DNA from 3 places in the Paenibacillus sp. 2KB_22 genome. Region 2 is predicted to be linked to each of the others. Evidence: predicted binding sites of a transcription regulator. Region 2 holds the regulator's gene; each other region holds the start of a gene.
The links. Region 2 encodes NrdR, which represses ribonucleotide reductase genes. Its sites were predicted from a motif close to AACACNATATATNGTGTT; they were not measured.
Positions count from the first base shown of each region.

Region 1 (4,803 bases), on a different contig from region 2:
AGTATACCCTCAATCTCCTCGATAATGGAAGCATCCAGCTTCACGCCAGATGCAGCCGCGTTTTCTTTTACCTGCTCAGGACGACTCGCCCCTACAAGTGCACTGGATACATTGTTCTGGCGCAGAATCCAGGCCAAGGCCAGTTGTCCCACCTTCAGATCCAGCTTGTCCGCCACTTCAATCAATTGGCGAACTTTCCCGATGCGATCCGCATTGATCTTTCCTTCGTCCCATCCTAGCTTAGCTGCACGACTATTCTCGGGGATATCTGAAACGGACGTATATTTCCCGGTTAATAGACCTTGAGCAAGCGGAGAGTATACCACTTGTCCGATACCCTTACGCTCACCCAGCGGAATAATTTCATTTTCGATATAGCGGTCAAACATATTGTACACCGGCTGATTCACCACGATATGATCCAAGAGCAAGCGATCTGCTGTACCCAAGGCAGCTTCCATCTGAGCCGCAGTCCACTGGCTGACACCAACATACAACACCTTGCCTTGACGCACCAGATCATCGAGCGCGCGGAGTGTTTCTTCAATTGGTGTCTCGGTATGATAGCGATGGCAGTAATAAATATCCACATATTCAACGCCTAGGCGTTTCAAGCTGGCTTCACATTGTTCCTTAATATGTTTACGAGACAGCCCTTGGTCATTCGGACCATCCCCCATTTTGCCAAATACTTTCGTTGCAAGCACGTAGGAGTCACGAGAATACGCTTTGAGCGTTTGCCCAAGCAGTTCTTCTGCTGCACCCCGTTCGTACACATTGGCTGTATCAAAAAAGTTGATGCCTTCATCGAATGCAGTTTCAATTGATTTCACCGCATTTTCACGTTCCACATACCCTCCGTACGTCAGCCAGCTTCCAAGGCTGATCTCGCTTACTTTCAGTCCGCTTCCACCCAATCTGCGATAATCCATTGATTGCATATCCTCCTCTATGGTTATAAAGATGAAGTTCACATTCTATTGTAACGTAACCAGCTCGGATTAAAAGGGCTTTGACGCAGAAATTGGAAAAATGCAAAGGGAAAAACAAAGAAGCGCACCCGTAGCAGGTGCGCCAACTGAGATAACTCTCCATCCGGCTGCTCGTTTAAGGCAGAGTAATACTCAATGCATTCAACAGATCAGCTTGTCTGACCGGCTTCGTCAGAACAGCATCAAAGGTTTCCGCTTCATGCGGGTCAATGTGCATACCATATGGAACCAGAACAATGACGGGCAGGTTCTCCAGCCGCTGTTTCATTTCATGTACAAAATCAACTGCGCCGCCTTCCTGAAGTCCCATATCTACAACGGCCACATCCGGCTTGAAGCCATCCTTGATCCACTCATGCGCTACACTCGAACCTGAGGTCATATGCACATCCATTTCCCACCTGCGCATCAGGGAAGAAACACCTTGCAATATATCAGGGTCCTTGGCAAGCAGCACCTTTTTCCCTTTTAACCGCTGCTGAATACTTGCCAGTTGAGGTAACTCCCAGTATCTGCGTAAGGGAAGGGCAATATGGAATTCCGTCTCATTCTCCCCCGCACTACTCACCTGAATACGGCCATGCATGAGAATGGCAAGATTTTGGCTTACTGCCAAACCCAGATTGCTTCCGATCAGTTTTTGGATATCCAAATTTTCATCTTGGCCGTTCAAGGTACGCAACCTCTTATCGGATACCATCTGACCGGTGTACTTCACCTTGAGCAGAAGTGTACCCGTCTCCTCTGTATCTTCTCCGTTCACCACTGCCGTGATGAGAACTGAGCCTTCACGCGTTGAATCAAGAGCATATTGAATGACATGCGCAAGCATCTGTCCGATCTTGGTCTCATCACCCACAAATACTTGCGACACATTCAATTCAAGATTCAATCCCAGTTCAACATTTTTGCCCGTTGCCATTCCGGCATAGAGATAAACGGTATTTTCAATGGTGCCGACCAGATCGAACGGATCATCATGGATAACCGTTTTGCCTGCCTCATTAATATTGAAGTTCATCATATTGTTCAACAACGAGAGTAATATATTGCCACTCGTCTCGATCATATTTACATACTCCGACTGCTCCTCAGACATATCCGGTGTACGCATCAGATCCGTCAGTCCCAAAATGCCGTTTAACGGATTGCGAATCTCATGACTCATCAGCTTTAACATCTGCGATTTGGTCATGGCCTCGGATTCGGCTCGTTCTTTCTCTGCCTGGAGCTGCTCTTTCATTTGCTCCGAATCACTCAATTTTCGTTCCTGGACATGCAAGGTGCTCTCCAGATCCACAACATATCCCAGAAAGACAGCCATCGCGTTCAGCGTCTTCATGTCCGTTTCACTGATCACATAACCAGCGTTGTCCATTAGACATATCGTTCCAAATGTTTCGCCAGATCTTCGCATGATAGGTACCCCCACGAAGAAACGACTCCCAAGCCCACTCGTGACGTCCATGGAGCGTGTCATTGGGTTCTCACATGTATTCTGGACGGTAAGAACGCTACCCTTATCTCTTAATACCAGACTGCAATATGATTCGTTAAATGAAAGCTCACTGCCTTTAACAATCAACTCTTCCGTACGGTTAAAGGCCTCCAAAATGACATTCGTCACCCCATCATTCGTGGCAACGAAGATGGTATTGACCTTCAATATCCCGCTTAATACGTCCACGATATGGGCCGCAGCTTCCTTTATGTTTTCATAGAAGCCTCTCGTAATGCCTTCTGCCGTCCCCATGATTCACCCCTCTTGTCTTAGCTGCACTTTCAAATCTGTATATCAGAATGTTTAATCACGTACAAGGGTTCATCAAGAATCCGAATATCTGTCACAATCTATACTTATATGATTAACACCGTAGAAGTAAAAGAGAATCATACTCCCTGCCAATAGCCCCTTTTTGGACAAAAGCAGGTCTTGAACTGATGATTTAACAAACCTAAATGTATTGCAAATTGCCTTTTCAGATGTTCAAAGTTCATCTTGTCCAACTTCGGTTATTTTACATGCAGAATAACTAGAAATTATACGCTTCTACTCAGACTTTGGAAACCTTTATCCGCAGTAATTAAAGGAAAGTCCACTTTGTCCAGTAAGTTGTGTGACCATTATCACACCCAAAAAACCACATATAGTTTATAAATGGATAATACAAATCTACATATAGTATTTAACGTGAATTAAATGATCATCAAATCATTTTAGGAGGAACCTTACATGAACTTGCTTGAGTATGCCACTCCACCGGCATCCGATCTATTATCCGACCTGGGAAGACGAATTATTGGCGCTGAAGACGCTGATACGCTGAGGGAAAATGCGAATCTGAACGGGGACTCCTTCAGCGGCAAGATGAGCAGGCTCGGTTCAGAGACCGCCAAGTGGCATGCTCTGCGTCATGTGTTGCCGGAAGAGCTTGCTCAAGCTGTGGAGAATGGGGATCTGTATGTACACGATCTGGATCAGTTTGCACTTGGTACAACCAACTGCATCTTTATCCCGTTTGACCGTCTGCTGGCTGCTGGTTTCAATACAGGTAACGGTTCGGTTCGCACACCTCAGACGATCATGTCTGCAATGGCACTGGTTGCAATCATCTTCCAATCCCAGCAGAACAGTCAATATGGCGGCGTATCGGCTAACAAGATTGACTGGGATTTGGCCCCTTATGTACAGCGATCGTTCCGCAAACATTATCGTAAAGGACAACGACTTTTTGGTGAGAATGTCCTGCTTGAAGATGAACAACTTCATCTGGACAGCATTGAAGCGAAGAATCAGTGTCCGCGGGCATATGCCTTCGCCTACGAAGAGACTGAACTGGAGACAGGACAAGCTGCCGAATCACTGATCCATAACCTGAATACGATGAGCAGTCGGGCAGGTGGTCAGATTCCGTTCACTTCTCTGAACTATGGTTTATGCACATCAGCGGAAGGACGGTTGGTATCACGTTCATTGCTGGAAGCAACCATCCGTGGCCTTGGCAACGGGGAGACTCCCGTGTTCCCTCAGCATATTTTCCAATGTAAACAAGGGATCAATCAAGCTCAAGGCGAGCCAAACTATGATTTGTTCCGCCTCGCGGTCACGTGTTCATCCCGGCGGATGTATCCTAACTTTGTCAATGTGGATGCCTCGTTCAATCTGCCTTTCTATCGTCCGGAAGATCCGGATACGATCATCGCAACCATGGGATGCCGCACACGTACTCTGGCTGACCGGTTTGGTCGTAATCGCCAAAGTGGTAAAGGTAATCTGTCTTTTAATACCATTAACCTGGTCAAGCTCGGCATTCGGTTTGGCATCTGCCAAGGCAACAGAGCGGTTGCCGATCGGGCGGGATTCTACACTGCACTGGAATCCGTGATGCAAAATGCTGCGGATGGTCTGTTGCATCGGTATCGTATCCAGACCGTGCAACCTGCGAAGGCGTCAGACTTCATGATGCGGGAGGGGGTATGGGAAGGCGGAGAGCAACTTGCTCCGAATGAACCCGTTGGGGATCTGCTCAAACATGGTACGTTATCCCTGGGTTTTATCGGTCTCGCGGAATGTATGACAGCTCTCTATGGACGCCATCATGGACAGGACCCTCATGTACACCGCGAAGCGCTCAACATTATTCGGACCATGAGAGAGTTCTGTGATCGGATGAGCGAGCAGCATAACTTGAATATCACCCTGTTTGCCACACCTGCTGAAGGGTTGTCCGGCAAATTCACGAAGATTGACAGAGAACGATACGGCCTCATTGCCGGGGTTAATGATCGTGAGTATTATACGAACTCATTC
Region 1 covers NZ_JBFRHG010000003.1:529,079-533,881, reverse strand. The annotation lists gene AB4111_RS21225 (aldo/keto reductase family protein) at 1-932, opposite strand, end outside; gene AB4111_RS21220 (ATP-binding response regulator) at 1,108-2,745, opposite strand; gene AB4111_RS21215 (anaerobic ribonucleoside triphosphate reductase) at 3,226-4,803, shown strand, end outside.
Region 1: a site for NrdR is predicted at 3,162-3,179, ahead of AB4111_RS21215 (anaerobic ribonucleoside triphosphate reductase). Genes of this name have one in related genera too.

Region 2 (4,803 bases):
CGGGATTGGTTATTGCCTTGTCGATGCAAGTTGGTGTGCTGTTGTCCCATGTCGTGTCACCGGATATCGCTTCCATTGTGGGCGCCGTTATATTAATAGGCATTGGTGCATGGTCACTGTTGCAACTTATTCGAAAGCAAGGAAAAGAACAGCTGGAAACAGGCATCGTAACGGTTGAGGGAGCAGGAGAAACAACGGTTAATGCGCTGGGGAAAAACGTACAAGGGACGCAGCCGGATTCCAAGGGCAGGAATCAGGTGCTTGCACTGGATCTGGAGCAATCGGCTTCGGGTGATTCTCTCGAACGAATGGTATTTACACTGGAGCTGCGTAAGCTGGGGGTCGTCATTCAGATCCTTCGCAGCCCTTCCAAGGCGGATATGGATAACTCGGGAAGTATATCTGCTCAGGAAGCGATGTGGCTGGGGATTGCCCTGTCTCTGGATGCGTTTGGAGCGGGCCTGGGAGCGGCTCTTTTGGGATTCCCCACGCTATGGACGGCACTCATTATTGCCCTGTTTAGTGGGGCGTTTCTGTCACTCGGCATGAAGGTTGGACTACGATTCTCAGCTCTGCGCTGGATGCGAAGACTATCTGTATTGCCAGCACTATTGTTAATGATTATGGGGATAATGAAGCTGTTATGAGGTGAAACGATGAATATAGGCTTAACCGGCGGGATCGCGACAGGCAAAAGTAGTGTTTCCGCCTATCTTGCCAGTAAGGGAGCGTTGCTCATCGATGCAGACGTTATTGCCCGGGAAGTTATGATGCCCGGGCATCCCGTGTTGGCCGCCGCTGTTAAGCGGTTTGGACAAGCCATACTGAACGCAGATGGAACACTGGATCGGAAAAAGCTTGGAAGTATTGTTTTTGAACAACCAGAAGAACGAAAGGCATTGGAGGCTATCACACATCCGGCAATCCGTAAAGAGATGCGTGAACGGGCTGCTGCATACGCGTTGCAACATCCGGATAAACTTGTGGTATCTGATATCCCTTTGCTGTACGAATCGGGTCTGGAGGATGGTTTCGAGGAAGTCATGGTTGTATATGTTCCAAGATTAGTGCAACGAGATCGATTGATGAGTCGGGATGGAATGACTGCAGCACAGGCTGAGGCCCGGATGGATGTACAGATGGATATTGAGCGCAAAAAGCAGCTGGCAGACATTGTCATCGATAACAGCGGTTTATGGACTGAGACGGAGCAGCAAATTGACTCATATCTACAGCGTAAGGGTTTGTTATGAAAATATTGCGTAAGAAACGTGTCCTGCTGTTGATGTTTGTGTCCTTTGTACTGGTGTTATTTCTGAATACAAACTGGATGGCATGGTTCTATCCGATTCATTATAAGGAAGAGATTCGTGCCCAGTCTCAGAGCTATGAGGTTGATCCGTTTCTGATTGCTTCCATTATCAAAGTCGAGACCAATTTCAAGACAAGCAAGGAATCCAAACGTGGTGCCATTGGTCTCATGCAACTGATGCCAGACACGGCAAACTGGATACTGGAACAAGCCAAAATTCCCGACACTTCGCTGGAGGAATTGAAGCACGAGCCTGAACGAAATATTCAGTTAGGCACATGGTATCTGCGTAATCTGTCCGATCAATTCGGTGGCAATGAAGCGGTCATGATCGCTGCTTATAATGCGGGTCCAGGCAAAGTGAACAGTTGGCTAAGAGATGGTGTGTGGGATGGTTCATTCGAGACGGTGAAAGATATTCCGTTTGGTGAGACGCGTCACTATGTACAAAGGGTCATTTACTATTATAATCAGTATGTAAAGATCTATAATACGTTCTGAGTATATAAGTAGAAGCACAGAGCAGGCCGGTTGTTCACCGGCCGCTCCATGCTCCTCTGTGTAGCGTATTACGATGCAGATATTATTGGTATTGACCTGCCAATTGCTGTTCTGCAATTGTTACCAGACGCTTCGTGATGTATCCACCGATCGAACCGTTCTCGTAAGAAGTCATGTTACCTTGGTATCCGTCTTGTGGGATGCTGATTCCGAGTTCTTGAGCAACTTCATATTTCATTTGCTCGAGTGCTGCGGAAGCTTTAGTTACCACCAGGTTGTTGGAGTTACCGTTGCTTTGTGCCATTGCTGTTCACCTCCTCGTGAGTTGGTAAAAGTATTATGTCTCGGCAATGCATTTTTCATTACAAAATCAAGACAGGGAATATGTGGTAAAAGTAAAACGTGGGAAGTGATCTGATTTGAAGTGTCCTTATTGCGGTTATATGGGTACCAAAGTGCTTGATTCGCGTCCGGCCAACGAAGCAAAATCCATTCGTCGTCGCCGTGAGTGTGAGCAGTGTGCCCGAAGATTTACAACGTTTGAGATGATTGAGGAGACTCCACTGATTGTCATTAAGAAAGATGGCAGTCGTGAAGAGTTCAGCCGGGATAAAATTCTCCGTGGGCTTATTCGTGCCTGTGAGAAACGTCCAGTCTCCGTAGAAACCTTGGAGATGATGGTATCTGAAGTGGAGAAATCGCTGCGTAATACAGCTGATGCTGAAGTGGAGAGTCGCCAGATTGGTGAGCTATTGATGGAACAGTTGTTTCCAGTCGATGAAGTGGCATATGTCCGTTTCGCGTCGGTATATCGCCAGTTCAAAGATATCAATATGTTCATGAAAGAACTGAAATCCCTGTTGTCCAAAGACGATCTGGAGGATTAGTGAAGTGGGAAAGGGAGAAGAGCAGTCTGGAGTTCCAGTCCTTGTGTGCCAGTGAAATCGGTTGTTCTTCTCCAATCACTTTGGATCTTGAAAAATTGATTGACAGCGAAAGCTGGATTTTATATGATATAGGAGTCGCCTGTGGAACGTAGCAGGGCTGGACAAGTTATCTATTTCATATCCTGGGGCCTTAGCTCAGCTGGGAGAGCGCATCGCTGGCAGCGATGAGGTCAGGGGTTCGATCCCCCTAGGCTCCATAACTAAAGAACCCACTAAACACAAGGATTTCCGAGTGTTTGGCGGGTTTTTTGCTATGTGAAAATGATTTGCTTTTATGCCTGAGGTCACACGAACGGTCACAAGGAAGGTTTCTTTAGTGTTTTTTGATTCATTGACTGCATTAATGAAGTAGAATTTTGGACTTGGGGACGAGCTTGGGGACGAATATTCTAGATGTCAAAAATCGAGGGTTTAAAGTCCTGACTGTGGAGTTGTCAAAAAAAGTGCAGTTTGGAAACAGGAGACCCTTCTGGCTGGATATTGTCCAGCCGGGAGGGTCTTCATTTTTTCTGTATACGCTTTCACTCAGCCAGATAGTCAACGAACCTTACAAAGATCGTGGCTACTTCGGCGCGGGTGGCGGTAGCTTTGGGAGCAAAAAAGTTGCCCGGTTTGCCTAATACAATGCCGTTGCCTTGTAGCGCCTGAACGGCCTCCAACGCCCAGGAGCTGATCTCACTCTGATCCGTGAAGGACATAGAGTTGCTTTCAGGTATCTCATAGCCCTTGTACTTCATGTAATTGTAAAGTATCACCAGCATCTGCTCGCGCGTTAACGGCGAATTGGGGTCAAACAGGTCTGCGTTAGTACCGTTGACTATGCCTTTTTCGGCCGCCCACTCGGTTGCCGCCATGTACCACTGTCCGTCCGTCACGTCGCTAAAGCGGGAACTCGTGTAGCTGGAGAGGTTTACGTTCTCAAGATTGGCCAGTACCTGCACGAACATGGCACGCGTCATTGCGGTGCCCGGTGCGAACGTCGTGGACGTCGTACCGTTGAAAAGATCGTATGTGTAGGCGAAATTTATATCGTTGTAGAACCAGTCGTCCATGTTGGCATCCCTGAAAGGATTGCCTGATATCACGAGGAAGCCCAGTGGGGTGGTGTCATCGAACGCCAGCTCCGTACCCTCACGGATGTTCAGCGACATGCCGTTGTCTAAGACGACTCTTGCGCCGCTCGGTCCTATCACAACCGCTCCGCCGCTCTGTATCTTCGATCCCCCGTGGATATGCACTTTATTACCGTTTGACAGGTTCACATGCGCGTCTTTGCTGCCTACTGTGACCGTACCGTCGCTCGCGATCGTCGAGCCACCCAAAATGGTCACTGTGCTGTTGCCGCCGGGTAGTTTCACTTCGGCGCTCTTGTCTGCCGGAATAGTTACCTTACCGTTTGAGTCTATCGTTGTGCCTTCGGGCACCTTAATCTTCGTCCCGCCTTTGGTCGCAATCTCGCCGCCGCCGGGCAGGGTGGTGTTGCCGTTTTTGTCTGTTATCGCGGGCTTATCCTTCGGTGTATTTACTGCGTAGGTCGATTTCGACGTTCCAGTGTCTGTCCCGATGCCCGTATTGTTGGTGTTGTGTGTATTACCACTGTTGCTTGTATTACCGGAGTTGCCCGTATTGCCTGTAGTGCCACCAGAACCAGGCACGGTAGGAGTTTTTTGAGCCGTCGGCATCGCCGTTAAGCTGATTTCCTCGCCGTCGCCCTTCGCGTTCACCGCAACGATCTTGAAGCTGTAGCCTTGGCCGTTTGTCAGGTTGTTGAAGGTATACTTGGTCTCCGCCGCATCCAATGCAACCGGTGTTACATTGCCATACCATACCTTATAGCCCAATATCACGCTGCCACCGTCGTCAGCTGGAGCAGTCCAGCTCAATGTGACCTGTCCGTCACCCGCTGTCGCCTTGAAGCTGGTCGGCGTACCAGGCACGGCCGGTTTTCTCTGCGCGAACATCCAATCAAAGACATCTGTGTAATCGTTGTTCCAAGCCGGCAAGTTAGAGGACTGCGCTGTGGGAGCTATTGTCCAAGTTCCC
Region 2 covers NZ_JBFRHG010000001.1:1,578,702-1,583,504, reverse strand. The annotation lists gene AB4111_RS06790 (manganese efflux pump) at 1-647, shown strand, start outside; gene coaE (dephospho-CoA kinase) at 657-1,253, shown strand; gene AB4111_RS06780 (lytic transglycosylase domain-containing protein) at 1,250-1,813, shown strand; gene AB4111_RS06775 (alpha/beta-type small acid-soluble spore protein) at 1,896-2,117, opposite strand; gene nrdR (transcriptional regulator NrdR) at 2,233-2,700, shown strand; tRNA gene AB4111_RS06765 (tRNA-Ala) at 2,885-2,957, shown strand; gene AB4111_RS06760 (S-layer homology domain-containing protein) at 3,282-4,803, opposite strand, start outside.

Region 3 (4,803 bases), 150 kb from region 2:
CCCGTTGTTGCGGAAATAGTTCAGCAGATACTCCTGCGTGGCCCGGTATTCGGTGAAGATAATTACTTTTTCATTCATGTTCCGAATCAGTTCCATCGTTTTCTCGGCTTTGGTATTTTCCTTGATCGCTTTAATATGGGCAACGAGTTCCCAAATCTTGTCCCGAAGGGGAGAGTCCAGCGGAAGTTTCTTCGACAGATTAACCAGTGTCACGAATACCGCATCCCGACTGCTACACACTTCACGCTGCAAAGTAACAAGGGAGAGCATGCTGCTCAGGTTGCCGCCAGCTTCCTGGTACTGATCTTTAACAAAGGAAGTCACGCCATCATAAAGCGCTTGTTCTTCGGGAGATAGTTGCAGATTCACGTTGGAGACGTTCCGTTTGGTAAATTGAACGGGGCCTTCTCCGCGGCGGTTCCGAATCATGACTTTGGATAACTCGTTCTTGAGCTGTTCCTGATTTTTCGGAACTCGTTTGTCTACGACAAAGTTGGCCGCAAAGTCACCCTGACGACCCAACTGACCGGGCTTCAGCAGGTTGATCAGATTGAACAACTCACTCATATCGTTCTGCACAGGTGTAGCTGTGAGCAACAAACAATACTTTTTGCGCAATTTCAACATGAATTGATAGTTGGTTGTTTTCTTGTTTTTGAGCTTATGGGCCTCATCAATAATGATCATGTCGTAATCCGTATTCAGCAGCATATCTTTATGGGGGTCACGTTTGGCGGTATCCATGGAAGCTACAACCACTTCATTCTGCCAGGAATAGGCCTTTTTCTGGGCAATGGCAGGAATGCCAAATTTCGAATTCAGCTCCCGCACCCATTGCAGCACAAGAGAGGCAGGCACGAGAATAAGTACCTTGGATACGAGACCCCGCACCATATATTCTTTCAGAATGAGACCGGCTTCAATGGTTTTGCCAAGACCCACCTCATCGGCGAGAATGGCCCGGCCTGACATTTCAAATAATACTCTGCGTGCAGTGTCCATCTGGTGAGGGAGTGGAGTAAGGCCTTGTAGATGCTTCAAACACTGGATCTCGTCAAAATTTGGAATCAGATTGGTTTCTTCGGCTTGAATGCCCAGTTGGAAGAGTCGATAATCCCCCCAAGGGCCTCCTTTATCCAGTCGCGATTCCAACTGATTGATCCAGCTTCGATCAAATTCCAACGGAACGGGCAGTTCGGCTACGGTTTGATTCATGTGGTGCGGATTTTTCCGGTTCATGGTGCTTCCTCCCCTGCCATACGTGATGACGTTTTATTCGTAGGTAATAGTATGGACGAATGAGAGTCAGTTCATAACTATGTAAGTTATATCACAGTTTTTTGTCCCAAAAAATTCACAGGTTTTGTATGCGTAAGTCTGAGGGTGTGTGAAGAAGCTTGTTCGAGTATGGGGAGTCTATGAAGAAGGACTATGATAAAAGTCGCATGGAAAATCAATATATGGTGTATTATACTGGTTTTTAATCACTATATGTGGTATTCAGTCGTAATTTACTCTTATAGTGAAAATGCAGCGTTATTCGGGGAGGTTGAACGTAGCGATGAAATCAAACCAACGATCGTACCAATTAGAAGGACTCAGCGAAAAAATATTTCTGGACCGATACGCCTGGAAGGATGCTGACTCGAATCATGCCAAGGTCGGAGATGTGGTACTGGTATTAACAAAGGATGATCCCAAGTTTCCGACCAAGGAAGTGGGCGAAATCATTGAACGTCAGGGTCAGCTCGTACAAGTAAGGACTCGAAGCGGAGAGATCATCGAGACCAGCGTGGAGAAACTGACACTCAACATCGAAAAAACACCGGAAGAGATGTGGGACCGTCTTGCCAAAGCGATGGCTGCAGTCGAATCCACAGCGGATCAGCGGGCAAAGTGGGAGTCCAAGTTCCGCTCCGTGTTGGAAGATTGGAAGTTAGTACCCGGAGGGCGCATTGCTGCAGGAGCGGGGGCAAGCGATGAACTGACACTCTTCAATTGTTATGTCATTCCGTCTCCGCAGGACAGTCGGGGTGGCATCATGAAGACCTTGACCGAGATGACGGAGATTATGGCGCGTGGGGGAGGTGTGGGCATTAATTTGTCCTCTTTGCGTCCTCGCCGAGCTGTGGTGAAAGGTGTCAACGGATCATCAAGCGGTTCGGTATCGTGGGGTGGATTGTTCAGTTATACGACAGGACTGATTGAACAGGGCGGAAGCCGCCGGGGTGCGCTCATGCTGATGATGAATGACTGGCATCCAGATGTGCTTGATTTTATTACCGTGAAACAGACGATGGGTCAGGTGACCAATGCCAATCTGTCTGTATGTGTGAGCAATGCCTTTATGGAGGCTGTCAAGCAGGACGGAGATTGGGATTTGGTTTTCCCCGATACGAACGATCCAGACTACGACACCGAGTGGAACGGGGATATGCAGCAATGGAAAGCCGCAGGTCATTCGGTGGTGCACTATCGTACGCTGAAGGCGCGCGAAATCTGGCATACCATTATTGAATCAGCCTGGAAATCGGCAGAACCTGGTGTTGTTTTCATGGAGTACTATAACCAGATGTCCAACAGCTGGTACTTTAATCCGATCATCTGTACTAATCCTTGCGGGGAACAAGGCCTGCCTGGTTGGGGTGTATGTAATCTGTCAGCAATTAATCTGTCCAAATTCTACGATGAAACGAATGATGATGTGGCATGGGATGAACTGGCTGAAACCACTCGCATCTCGGCTAGATTTTTGGATAATGTCATCGATGCAACACCATATCATTTTGAGGAAAACAGATTGAATCAGCAGCGTGAACGCCGGGTTGGGCTTGGCACGATGGGACTGGCAGAGCTGATGATTAAGCTGCGTATAAGGTACGGCAGTTCTGAATCCCTTGAATTTCTGGATAAATTGTATGGATTCATGGCGAAGGAGGCTTATCTGGCATCGGCAGAGATTGCAGCAGAGAAGGGAGCTTTCCCTGCTTTCGAAGCTGAACCGTACTTACAGAGTGGATTCATGAAAAACATGGTTGCAACGTACCCTGAAGTAGGAGAGGCCATTCGCAAACAGGGCATTCGAAATGTCACACTGATCACACAGGCGCCAACGGGAAGTACAGGTACGATGGTGGGCACATCAACAGGGATTGAGCCGTATTTCGCCTTCAAGTATTTCCGTCAGAGCCGTCTAGGTTATGATGAACAGTTCGTACCGATTGCGCAAGATTGGCTGGATGAACATCCGGGTGAAGCTTTACCAGACTATTATGTGACGGCGATGGATCTGTCAGCTGAGAATCATATCCGTGTGCAGGCTGCGATTCAGCAATGGGTGGATAGCTCTATCTCGAAGACAGCCAACTGTCCGGCTGATTTTACGGTGGAGGATACGGCTGAGCTGTACGAACTGGCCTTCGACCTTGGCTGTAAGGGAGTAACGATATATCGTGACGGCAGCAGGGATGTGCAGGTGTTGTCCACGTCGAAGAAGGAAGAGACCCATTCCGAAGATCAGAACACGGCGGAAGCAAAAGAGAAGACGGACGTATCTGCAATAGATAACCCGAATAATATCGGAGGGCATGTAGGTGTTGGATCTTTCAGTAGCGAGGTTGATGTTGAGACTCCTTCTTCTGATCAAGCCTCTTCATCTGCTACAGTACTGGATAAACAATACAGAAGCCGCCCTCAGGTACTTCGCGGTGCCACATACAAAATTAATACGCCATTCGGGATGGCTTACATTACGATCAATGATCTGGAGGGAACACCGGGTGAAATCTTCCTGAACGTGGGCAAAGCGGGATCGGACGTGTTCGCCATGGCTGAGGCACTCGGTCGAGTATGCTCTCTGTTCCTTCGATACGGTGATCATGGGCATAAGGTTGAACTGTTGATCAAACATCTCAAGGGAATCGGCGGTTCGGGCGCGATTGGCTTCGGGGCCAACCGGGTGGAATCAATTGCTGATGCCGTCGCCAAAGCATTGGAAAGTCATGTACAGAGCAATGTGCAGGAAAACGAAACTGATGCATTGAAAGAACAGAACCAAGTGGAGAGCGCATATCCACAAGTGGAGAAGCAAAAAAACTTTATCGAATCGAGAGATTTGTGCCCTTCATGTGGCTCAGCATCCCTGATGAATGTCGAAGGATGCAAAACATGCAGCCAATGTGGGTATAGCAAGTGCAATTAAATTGGATTTGAAAAAAGAGAAAAAGAAAAGGCGTTCCATGACTCCATCAAGAGTCAGGAATGCCTCTTCGTTCATTTAGCTAACTAACACCATTCATGACTACGATCTGCCAATGTTTGCAATTCGTTGAATAGTACCCCCGCGTGATAGCCGTCGCACACGGCGTGGTGTAACTGAATAGATAAGGGCAGATAGACTTTATCGTTTTGTTGAACATATTTTCCCATCGTGAAAATAGGTAACATGTAGGTTCCCTCATTGTAAATATTCAGATTAAATCCCGTAAAGTTCACCCAGGGAATACTGGAAACGGGAAATGTATTCGGTGGTTCATTGGGTTTGGCAACTAATGATTTGTGATCTTTGTAATTGTTCATATCGTCCAGATAACGATTGTGGAACGTCTCGAAATCTTTATGGAATGCCGTCCAGATCGTTGAGAAACGTTTGTCGTCCTCATGAAAAATCGTATAGCTCGGAGACATCTCGTCCCAGTAGCCCAATCTCCCCTTAGCATCAAAACAGGTTCGAAATTCCCTGTGTACATTGATGACCGTAGAGATCATATGAATAAGAGCTGGATAGAACTTCATGCCTTTAAG
Region 3 covers NZ_JBFRHG010000001.1:1,424,597-1,429,399, reverse strand. The annotation lists gene AB4111_RS06060 (DEAD/DEAH box helicase) at 1-1,239, opposite strand, end outside; gene AB4111_RS06055 (adenosylcobalamin-dependent ribonucleoside-diphosphate reductase) at 1,562-4,201, shown strand; gene catA (type A chloramphenicol O-acetyltransferase) at 4,285-4,803, opposite strand, start outside.
Region 3: a site for NrdR is predicted at 1,484-1,501, ahead of AB4111_RS06055 (adenosylcobalamin-dependent ribonucleoside-diphosphate reductase). Genes of this name have one in related genera too.